One region of the Streptomyces sp. 3214.6 genome, then DNA from elsewhere that is predicted to be linked to it. Evidence: riboswitches for the same ligand, from Rfam matches in the RefSeq annotation. Region 1 holds a riboswitch; the other holds the start of a gene.

Region 1 (4,868 bases):
AGCCGTGATCACCGCGATCGTCCTCATCAAGACCAGCGTGGACCGGATCCCCGAGATCGCCGAGCGGATCGCCTCGCTGGATTCCGTGAGCGAGGTCTTCTCCGTCACCGGGACCTACGACCTGATCGCCATGGTGCGGGTGAAGCAGCACGAGGACCTGGCGGACGTCATCCCGGGCAGCATCAGCAAGATCCCCGGAGTGGAGGCGACGGACACGCACGTCGCCTTCCGCACCTACTCGCAGCACGACCTGGAGGCGGCGTTCGCGATCGGCCTGGACTCCTAGACGGCCGGGACGCAGCGGCCGTCCTGCGTGCGGTACTGCCACCGTGCGCCGTCGGCCACCAGCTCCCGCACCGCGTCGACGAACCGCTCCACGTGCTCGTCGGGGGTGCCGGCGCCGAAGCTCACCCGGATCGCGTTGAGGGACTTCTCGCCGGGGGCCGCCTCGGGGGCGCCGCACTCGCCCTGGCTCTGCGGGTCGCTGCCCAGCAGGGTGCGGAGCAGCGGGTGGGCGCAGAAGAGGCCGTCGCGGACGCCGATGCCGTACTCGGCGGAGAGGGCGGCGGCGAAGTGGGAGCTGTTCCAGCCCTCGACGACGAAGGAGATCACGCCGACCCGCGGGGCGTCGTCGCCGAAGAGGGAGAGGATCCGGACCTCCGGCACCTCGGCCAGCCCCGTCCGCACCTTCTCGATGAGGTACTGCTCGCGGGCCACCAGCGTGTCGAAGCCGGCCTCCGTCAGCGCCGTGCAGGCCGAGGCGATGGCGTAGGCGCCGATCACGTTCGGGGAGCCGGCCTCGTGGCGGGCGGCGCTCTCGTGCCACTGCACGTCCACTCCCCCGTCCTCGCGCCGGGTGACCTTGCGGCTGGCGCCGCCGCCGGCGAGGTACGGGTCGGCCGCGAGGAGCCAGTCGGCACGGCCGGCGAGGACGCCGGAGCCGAAGGGCGCGTACAGCTTGTGGCCGGAGAAGGCGACCCAGTCGACGTCGAGGTCCTGCACCGACACCGGGTGGTGCGGGGCCAGCTGGGCGGCGTCCAGGACGATGCGGGCGCCATGGGCGTGGGCCGTCGCCGCGAGCTCACGGACGGGCCACAGCTCGCCGGTGACGTTCGAGGCGCCGGTGACGCACACCAGGGCCGGACCGTGCCCCCCTTCAATGGACACGGTGCGGTCGGCGAGGGCGCGCTCCAGGGTCTCGACGGCCTGGCGGGGGGTGCGGGGGGCGTCCAGGTAGGTGACCCGGGCGTCCTGCCAGGGCAGCAGCGAGGCGTGGTGCTCGGTCTCGAAGACGAAGACCTGGCAGTCGGCCGGGAGCGCCTGCGCCAGCAGGTTGAGGGAGTCCGTCGTCGACCGGGTGAAGATCAGCTGGTCGTCGGCGCGGCAGTCGAGGAACTCGGCGACCGTCCTGCGGGCGTTCTCGAAGAGGTCGGTGGAGAGCTGGGAGAGGTAGCCGGCGCCGCGGTGGACGCTGCCGTAGTAGGGGGCGTAGGCCGCCACGTCGTCCCAGACGCGCTGGAGGGCGGGGGCGCTGGCCGCGTAGTCGAGCGCCGCGTAGGTGACCTCGCCGCCGGTGACGAGCGGGACGGTGACATCCCGGCCCAGAACGGGCAGCGGGGCACAAATGGCCTGAAGGGCGGCAGCGGTGGAGACAGACATGGGGAACTCCCGTGAGGGGGCATGCGGAAGAGACGCACGCGGAGATGGGAAGAAGGGTGCGCGGAGGCGGGGCTCGGCAGCCCTATCGCATTCGCTTGCTCACGGAAGACTCCCTCGAACGACCAGGACCCCTGGTTTCGAGAGGGGCCCGCGCTTGCCGTAGACCTCGCTGCCTACGGCCTGGTCTTCACCCGGGGCACCCCGCCACGGACGGAGGGTTGCCGGACAGTCGGCCGGGGCCTCATGACTGTCACTCATGACCTGCCAAGGAACGTACGTGAAGTGATCGCGGTCCCGCAACTCGTGTCCGGATTACGGGACCGCGGCCGCTGTCGGCTACTTGTTGCTGGCCGCCACCCAGCGCTCCAGCGCCCGCTTGGCCGACCCGGAGTCGATCGACTCGGCGGCCTTCGCCATACCGGCCCGGAGCTGCTCGGCCAGCGTCCCGGCCCCCGGGTCGAGGGCCACAAGGGCCGCCGCCGAGTTCAGGAGCACGGCGTCACGGACCGGGCCCGTCTCGCCGTCCAGCAGACGCAGCGCCACCTCCGCGTTGTACGACGGGTCGGCGCCCCGCAATGCCTCCACCGGCACCAGCTCGATGCCGACGTCCCGGGGGTCGAACGACTCCTCGGTGACCTTGCCGTCGCGGACGATCCACACCCGGGAGGTGGAGGTGGTCGTCAACTCGTCGAAGCCGTCGTCGCCGCGGAAGACGAGAGAGGAGTTGCCGCGCTCGGCCAGGACACCAGCGATGAGCGGTGCCAGGCGCGGGTCGGCGACGCCCACCGCCTGGGCCTTCACCTTGGCCGGGTTGGTCAGCGGACCGAGCGCGTTGAAGGTGGTGCGAATGCCCAACTGGCCGCGCGCGGCGGCCACATGACGCAGCGCCGGATGGAACTTGATGGCGAAGCAGAAGGTGATGCCGGCTTCCTCGGCGACCTCCGCCACCCGCTTCGGCGTCAGCTCCAGATTGACGCCCAGCTTCTCCAGCACGTCCGAGGCGCCGGACGCGGAGGACGCGGCCCGGTTGCCGTGCTTGACGACCTTCGCGCCGGTGCCGGCGATGACGATCGACGACATCGTGGAGATGTTGACCGTCTTGGCGCCGTCACCGCCCGTGCCGACGATGTCCACGGTCCGGCCGGGCACCTCGATCACATTGGCGTGCTCGTACATCGTCCGGACCAGACCGGTGATCTCCTCGACCGTCTCGCCCTTGGCCCTGAGGGCCACCGCGAAGCCCGCGATCTGCGCGTCGGTCGCCTCGCCGCGCATGATCAGGTCCATCGCCCAGGCGGTGTCGTCGGCGCTGAGGTCACGGCCGTCCAGCAGGCCGTTCAGCAGCCCGGGCCAGGAACGGTCCGCCGCGGTGTCGCCTCCAGCGGGGGTCACAGCGCTCATAGCCGCTCCTGTGCGTGTCGTCGTCCGTCGTCGTGGGTCGTCCGGACCCGTGTGAACCCCACCCTATCCAGCCCGTGGGCACGGCAAAGGGCCCCGTCCGAAGACCGGACGGGGCCCTTTGGGGCGGCGTGGCGACGCCTGGGATCAGTGGTGGCCGTGGCCGCTCGTGATCTCCTTGTACTCCTCGACAGTGGGCTTCGGGATCTGCTGGTCCTCGCCGAAGTACGCGTTGCTGATCTTGGCGCGGAGCTTCTCCGAGCCCTTCACCTTGCGCTCGACGCCGTTCTCGTCGACGGTCGCGCCGATCGCGGCCGGCGCGTACTGCTCGTGCGCGGTGAGGGTGTGCAGCTGCTCCTGGCTGAGCGGCTCGTGGATCTCGATGAACTCACCGTGCGGCAGCCGCTTGATGGTGCCGGTCTCGCGACCGTGCAGCACCTTGTCGTGATCGCGACGCTGCAGGCCGAGGCAGATCCGCTTGGTGAGGATGTACGCGATGACCGGTCCGACGAAGAAGAAGATCCGGACGAACCAGGTGATCGAGTTGATCGACAGGTGGAAGTGGGTGGCCCACAGGTCGTTGCCACCGCCGACCAGCGTGATCATGTACATCGTGACCCAGGCGACGCCCAGCGCCGTACGGGTCGGCGCGTTGCGCGGGCGGTCCAGGATGTGGTGCTCGCGCTTGTCGCCGGTGATCCAGGACTCGATGAACGGGTAGGCCGCCATCGCGGCGAGGACCACACCGAAGATGACCAGCGGGATGAACACGCCCAGGACGAGCGTGTGACCCCAGAGGTTGATCTCCCAGCCCGGCATGAAGCGGATCAGACCCTCGGCGAAGCCCATGTACCAGTCGGGCTGGGCGCCGGTCGACACCTGGTCCGGACGGTAGGGGCCCATGCCCCAGATCGGGTTGATCTGCGCGATCGCCGCGATGGCCGCGATGACACCGAAGACCAGGAAGAAGAAGCCTCCGGCCTTGGCCATGTACACCGGCAGCAGCGGCATGCCCACGACGTTCTTGTTGCTCTTGCCGGGGCCCGCGAACTGCGTGTGCTTGTGGTAGAAGACCAGGATCAGGTGGCCCACCATCAGGCCCAGCATGATGCCGGGCAGCAGCAGGATGTGGATCGAGTAGAACCGCCCCACGAAGTCGTGACCGGGGAACTCGCCGCCGAACAGGAACATCGAGATGTACGTGCCGACGATCGGCATCGACAGGATGGCGCCCTGGGTGAAGCGGACACCGGTGCCGGAGAGCAGGTCGTCCGGGAGCGAGTAACCGGTGAAGCCGGTGAACATGCCCAGGACGAACAGCAGGAAGCCGAACAGCCAGTTGACCTCACGCGGCTTGCGGAACGCACCCGTGAAGAACACGCGCATCATGTGCACGAACATGCCGGCGAGGAAGATCAGCGCCGCCCAGTGGTGGATCTGCCGGATGAGCAGACCGCCGCGCACGTCGAAGGAGATGTGCAGGGTCGAGCTGAACGCCTCGGACATCAGCTGTCCCTGGAGCGGGACGTAAGAGCCGTGGTACTCCACCTCGTTCATCGACGGGTGGAAGAACAGCGTCAGATACACACCCGTCAGGATGATGATGATGAAGCTGTACATGCACACTTCGCCCAACATGAACGACCAGTGGTCGGGGAAGATCTTGCGCATGTTGGCCTTGGCCAGGGAGTAGATCCCGAGCCGGCCGTCGGCCCAGTCGGCGATGCGCTCGCCGGCCGGAGCCTTCCCGCGTTCGCGGGTCTCAGTGGACTCTGTGGTGCTCATCCGCGCTCCCAGAAAGCAGGACCGAC
Region 2 (4,868 bases), 1.8 Mb from region 1:
CTTGGCCGGGGGGAGCGCCGTTGCCGCTGCCGACAGGCGTTTTGTGCGCTCGGCGCGTTCCTCCGGCTTCATGGTCAGGCCCTCGTGCAGGGCCTGGGCGGTTTCCAGGATGTCGTACGGGTTGACGACGATCGCGTCCTCGCCCAGCTCCCAGTACGCGCCGGCCTCCCGGGACAGGACCAGCGCGCAGCCCTGGTCGGAGACGACCGGGACCTCCTTGGCGACCAGGTTCATGCCGTCCCGGATGGGGTTCACCAGGGCCACGTCGGCCAGCCGGTACGCGGCGAGGGAGCGGGCGAAGTCGTCCTCGAGGTTCAGCAGCACCGGGGTCCAGCCGGCGGTGCCGTAGCCGGAGTTGATCTCCTCCGTCAGACGCCGTACCTCCGCCATGTAGTCGCGGTAGACGGCGAGATCCTGCCGGGAGGGGTAGGCGAAGGCCACGTGGACGACCCGCTCGCGCCACTCGGGGTGGTCGTCGAGCAGCTGCCGGTAGGCGAGGAGCCCGCGCACGATGTTCTTGGACAGCTCGGTGCGGTCGACCCGCACGATCGTCCTGCGCCCCTCGCCGATCTCCTCGCGCAGGGCCGCCATGCGTTCGTCCACGTCCGGCCGGTGCGAGCGCTCCCGCAGGAAGTCGGCGTCCGCGCCGAGACCGTGCACGCCGATCCGCGTCCTCCCCGGTTCCCCGGCGAACTCCGTACAGCACGCGGTGAACGCGTCCGCCCAGCGCCGGGTGAGGAAACCCAGGCGGTCCGCGCCGAGCATGCCCCGCAGCAACTGCTCGCGGATGTCCCCGGGCAGCATCCCGAAGTAGTCGACCGGCGCCCACGGGGTGTGCGAGAAGTGACCGATGCGCAGGTCGGGGCGCAGCTCGCGGAGCATCCCGGGGACCAGGCACAGGTGGTAGTCCTGGACGAGGACGGCCGCCCCGTCCGCCGCCTCCTCCGCCAGCGCCTGGGCGAACGCCCGGTTGTAGGCCTCGTACGACGCCCACTGGCGGCGGAACTCCGCGTCGAAGACCGGCTCCAGCGGGGTCTGGTAGAGCAGGTGGTGGATGAACCAGAGAACCGAGTTGGCGATGCCGTTGTACGCGTCGGCGTGCACGTCGGCCGGAATGGGCAGCATCCGCACGCCCTCCTCGCCGACCCCGCGCGAGACCGCCTCCCGGTCGCCGTCGGAGAGCGCCGCGCACACCCAGAGGGCGCCCGCGTCGGGGCCGATGGCCGACAGGCCGGAGACCAGCCCGCCGCCACCGCGTTTCGCGTGCAGCGAGCCGTCCTCGCGCACCTCGTAGGAGACCGGACCGCGGTTGGACGCGACCAGCACCTCAGCACCCCGAGCAGCAGCATCGTGCGTGGAAGCCATACGCCTCAACCTAGCCCGGTCGGGAAACGCTCAAACGTACGGTCGCGCACAGTGCGAGGGCCGTATACGGTCCGTCCGCAGTGTTACGCGACCTTGCGGGTCGCGTACTCGACGATCTCCGCCATCGGCGGCCGTTCCTCGGTGTCCACGGAGTACGTGCGCGGCTCGAAGCCGTCCCCGCTCCGCTCGAACTGGGTGAGGGCCGGGCGGATCATGTGCCCGCGGGCCAGCCGCAGCTGCGCGGTGCGATAGATCGCCGCCGCCATCCTGCCCAGCGCCTGCCCGTCCTGGTGGCGGTGCTTTCGCACCCCGACGTCCACCTGCGCGAGGGCATCGAGCCCCACCAGGTGCAGGGCGTCGACCAGCATGCCCAGCTCCACGCCGTAGCCGACGGGGAAGGGCAGCTGCTCCAGCAGGCTGCGCCGGGCCGCGTACTCTCCGCCGAGCGGCTGCACGAACCCGGCCAGCTGCGGCCAGTGCATGTTGAGCAGCGGGCGGGCCATCAGCTCGGTGACCCTTCCGCCCTGGCCGGCCGCACCGCGGAGCGGACGGTCGTACATGCCCTTGACGAGATCCACGTCCGGGTCGGTGAGCAGCGGGCCGACGATCCCCGAGACGAAGTCCGAGGAGAACTCCCTCAGGTCCGCGTCGATGAAACAGACGATGTCCCCGGTGGTGACCAGCAGCGAGCGCCACAGCACCTCGCCCTTGCCGGGCACGGCGGGGATGCGGGGCAGGATCGCGTCGCGGTGCACGACCCGCGCGCCTGCCGCCGCCGCGACCTCGGCCGTACGGTCGGTCGATCCCGAGTCGACGACGACGATCTCGTCGACGAGCGGAACCTGATGCATGAGATCGTGGCGGATGACGGCGACGATGTCCCCGACCGTCTCCTCCTCGTTCAGCGCGGGCAGCACCACCGACACCGACTGGTTCGTGGTCCGCTTCGCGGCCAGGATCCGGTGCAGCGGGCGATCGGCCACGGACCAGGAGCGGGTGCTCAGCCAGCGCTCGACTTCTTCCAGCACAGTCTGCGGCTCCTCACGGTTGTCTCGCGGTTGTCTCGCGGTTCGGACGACTATCTCAACTGTCCTGGCCTTCGGTTACAGTCTTGAACAACGCTGGTGACCATCGCATGTCGGGGGTCACGGGCGTCCACAACCGAATACCGCTCATCCAGAGGGGCAGAGGGATACGGCCCGATGAAGCCCCGGCAACCCTCCAGCCGGTCTCGTTACCGATCACTGTTGATCGTTCCGCGAGGCTCCCGGCTCGGGAAGGTGCCAAATCCGTCTCACGACGAGATGCGTCGTGAGGAAGATGAGGAGAAAGGGCCTCGCCTCACATGGCTGCGCAGACTGTTGCAAGCACCACGGACAGCATCGAATCCACTGTAGACCTCGGTCCCGCCACGGCGCTGAGCTGCCGCGAGTGCGGTCACCGCGTGCCCCTCGGCCCGGTCTTCGCCTGCGAGGAGTGTTTCGGCCCGCTCGAGATCGCCTACGACTTCTCCTCCTACGACACGGAGGAGCTCCGCAAGCGCATCGAGGCGGGACCCGCGAACATCTGGCGCTACGCGCCGCTGCTGCCCGTCCCGGCCGACGTGGCGGACAAGCCGAACATCAACCCGGGCTGGACCAAGCTCGTCAAGGCCGACAACCTCGCCCGTGAGCTGGGCGTCGACGCCGGCAAGCTGTTCGTCAAGGACGACTCCGGCAACCCGACGCACTCCTTCAAGGACCGCGTCGTCGCGCAGGCCATCGAGGCCGCCCGCGCCTTCGACTTCACGACCCTGTCCTGCTCCTCCACGGGCAACCTGGCCGGCGCCGTCGGTGCGGCCGCCGCCCGCGCCGGCTTCCGCTCCTGCGTGTTCATCCCGCACGACCTGGAGCAGGGCAAGGTCGTCATGGCCGCGATCTACGGCGGCGAGCTCGTCGGCATCGAGGGCAACTACGACGACGTCAACCGCTTCTGCTCCGAGCTCATCGGCGACCCGGCGGGCGAGGGCTGGGGCTTCGTCAACGTCAACCTGCGTCCGTACTACGCCGAGGGTTCCAAGACGCTGGCGTACGAGATCTGCGAGCAGCTCGGGTGGCGTCTGCCGGACCAGCTGGTCGTGCCGATCGCCTCCGGTTCCCAGCTCACGAAGATCGACAAGGGTCTGCAGGAGCTGATCAAGCTCGGCCTCGTCGAGGACAGGCCGTACAAGATCTTCGGTGCGCAGGCGGAGGGGTGCAGCCCGGTGTCCGTCGCGTACAAGGCGGGGCACGACGTGGTCCGGCCGCAGAAGCCGAACACCATCGCCAAGTCGCTGGCGATCGGCAACCCGGCGGACGGTCCCTACGTCCTCGACATCGCCCGGCGGACGGGCGGGGCGGTGGAGGACGTCGACGACGAGCAGATCGTCGACGCGATCCGGCTGCTCGCCCGGACCGAGGGGATCTTCGCGGAGACCGCCGGCGGGGTGACCGTCGGGGTGACGCGGAAGCTGATCGAGAACGGCATCCTCGACCCGACCCTGACGACGGTCGTCCTGAACACCGGCGACGGCCTCAAGACGTTGGACGCGGTGGCCGGCACAGGACTCACCGCGACGATTCGCCCGAACTTGGAGTCGTTCCGGGAAGCTGGGCTCGTCTAAGCCATTGTCGTCTGCGGGCCGGTGGGGGCTGGTCGCGCCCACGCGGCGGTAGCCGCAAATCCAACACAGCCCCGCGCCCCTACGCCCGTCATCTGACCGGAGGTTTCATCGTGAGTGTCAACGTCCGCATCCCCACCATCCTGCGTACCTACACCGGTGGCGCGGCCGAGGTGAAGGCCGAGGGCTCGACCCTCGGCGAGGTCATCGCGGACCTGGAGAAGAACCACACCGGGATCGCCGCTCGGGTTCTGGACGACCAGGGCAAGCTGCGGCGGTTCGTCAACGTGTACGTGAACGATGACGACGTCCGCTTCGAGCAGGGTCTGGAGACGGCGACCCCGGACGGCGCCGGCGTCTCGATCATCCCGGCCGTCGCCGGTGGCTGACCGGGCGGCTGACCGCTGGTCAGTACCCGCCGGTAGTAACCGTCGGTAACAGCGATTACCGAGCGTTCATCGAATTGCCCTCTCCGCGATAGAAGCGGAGGGGGCAATTCAGTGTGGTTGAGCGCGGTACAGTTGGGGAACCGGGTCCCGATCAATGGAACCGGAGCCTTTTATTTCTGCCCAGTACCCGATGAGAAGCAGCCAAAGTGCGTGTCTCATTCGCGGCTTTTGTGGCTTTTACGGGGCCCGACTTGCCCTGTATTCTGGCGAATTCTCGCCACATTCCGGATCCCGCGCGTCCAGATTTCTCGTCCGACTGACCTGTTGCAGACGGCAGTTGGACAGATACATTCAGCCGCGGTCGACGCGTTCCGGCGCACGCCCCCAACCAATGGGGGGTGAGGTCTGACCCGGATCCGCGAAGTGTGGATCTGTGCAAGGGCCAGTAATAGGGGAGTTAGGCATGGCTCAGGGCA

What was found. Region 1 has a riboswitch for S-adenosylmethionine ahead of B5557_RS32815 (aminotransferase class V-fold PLP-dependent enzyme). Riboswitches for the same ligand answer to the same signal wherever they lie in the genome.
Region 2: it holds a riboswitch for S-adenosylmethionine, as region 1 does, so the genes downstream of both, thrC (threonine synthase) here and B5557_RS32815 (aminotransferase class V-fold PLP-dependent enzyme) in region 1, are expected to answer to the same signal.

The regions. Positions count from the first base shown of each region.
Region 1 covers NZ_LT670819.1:7,252,816-7,257,683, reverse strand. Annotated here, with positions in the region: gene B5557_RS32820 (Lrp/AsnC family transcriptional regulator) at 5-286, shown strand; gene B5557_RS32815 (aminotransferase class V-fold PLP-dependent enzyme) at 283-1,659, opposite strand; SAM riboswitch class IV at 1,805-1,921, opposite strand; gene trpD (anthranilate phosphoribosyltransferase) at 1,996-3,060, opposite strand; gene qcrB (cytochrome bc1 complex cytochrome b subunit) at 3,205-4,842, opposite strand; gene qcrA (cytochrome bc1 complex Rieske iron-sulfur subunit) at 4,839-4,868, opposite strand, start outside.
Region 2 covers NZ_LT670819.1:5,443,953-5,448,820, forward strand. Annotated here, with positions in the region: gene B5557_RS24655 (alpha,alpha-trehalose-phosphate synthase (UDP-forming)) at 1-1,365, opposite strand, end outside; gene B5557_RS24660 (glucosyl-3-phosphoglycerate synthase) at 1,449-2,393, opposite strand; SAM riboswitch class I at 2,535-2,692, shown strand; gene thrC (threonine synthase) at 2,711-4,006, shown strand; gene B5557_RS24670 (MoaD/ThiS family protein) at 4,117-4,392, shown strand; gene B5557_RS24675 (cold-shock protein) at 4,856-4,868, shown strand, end outside.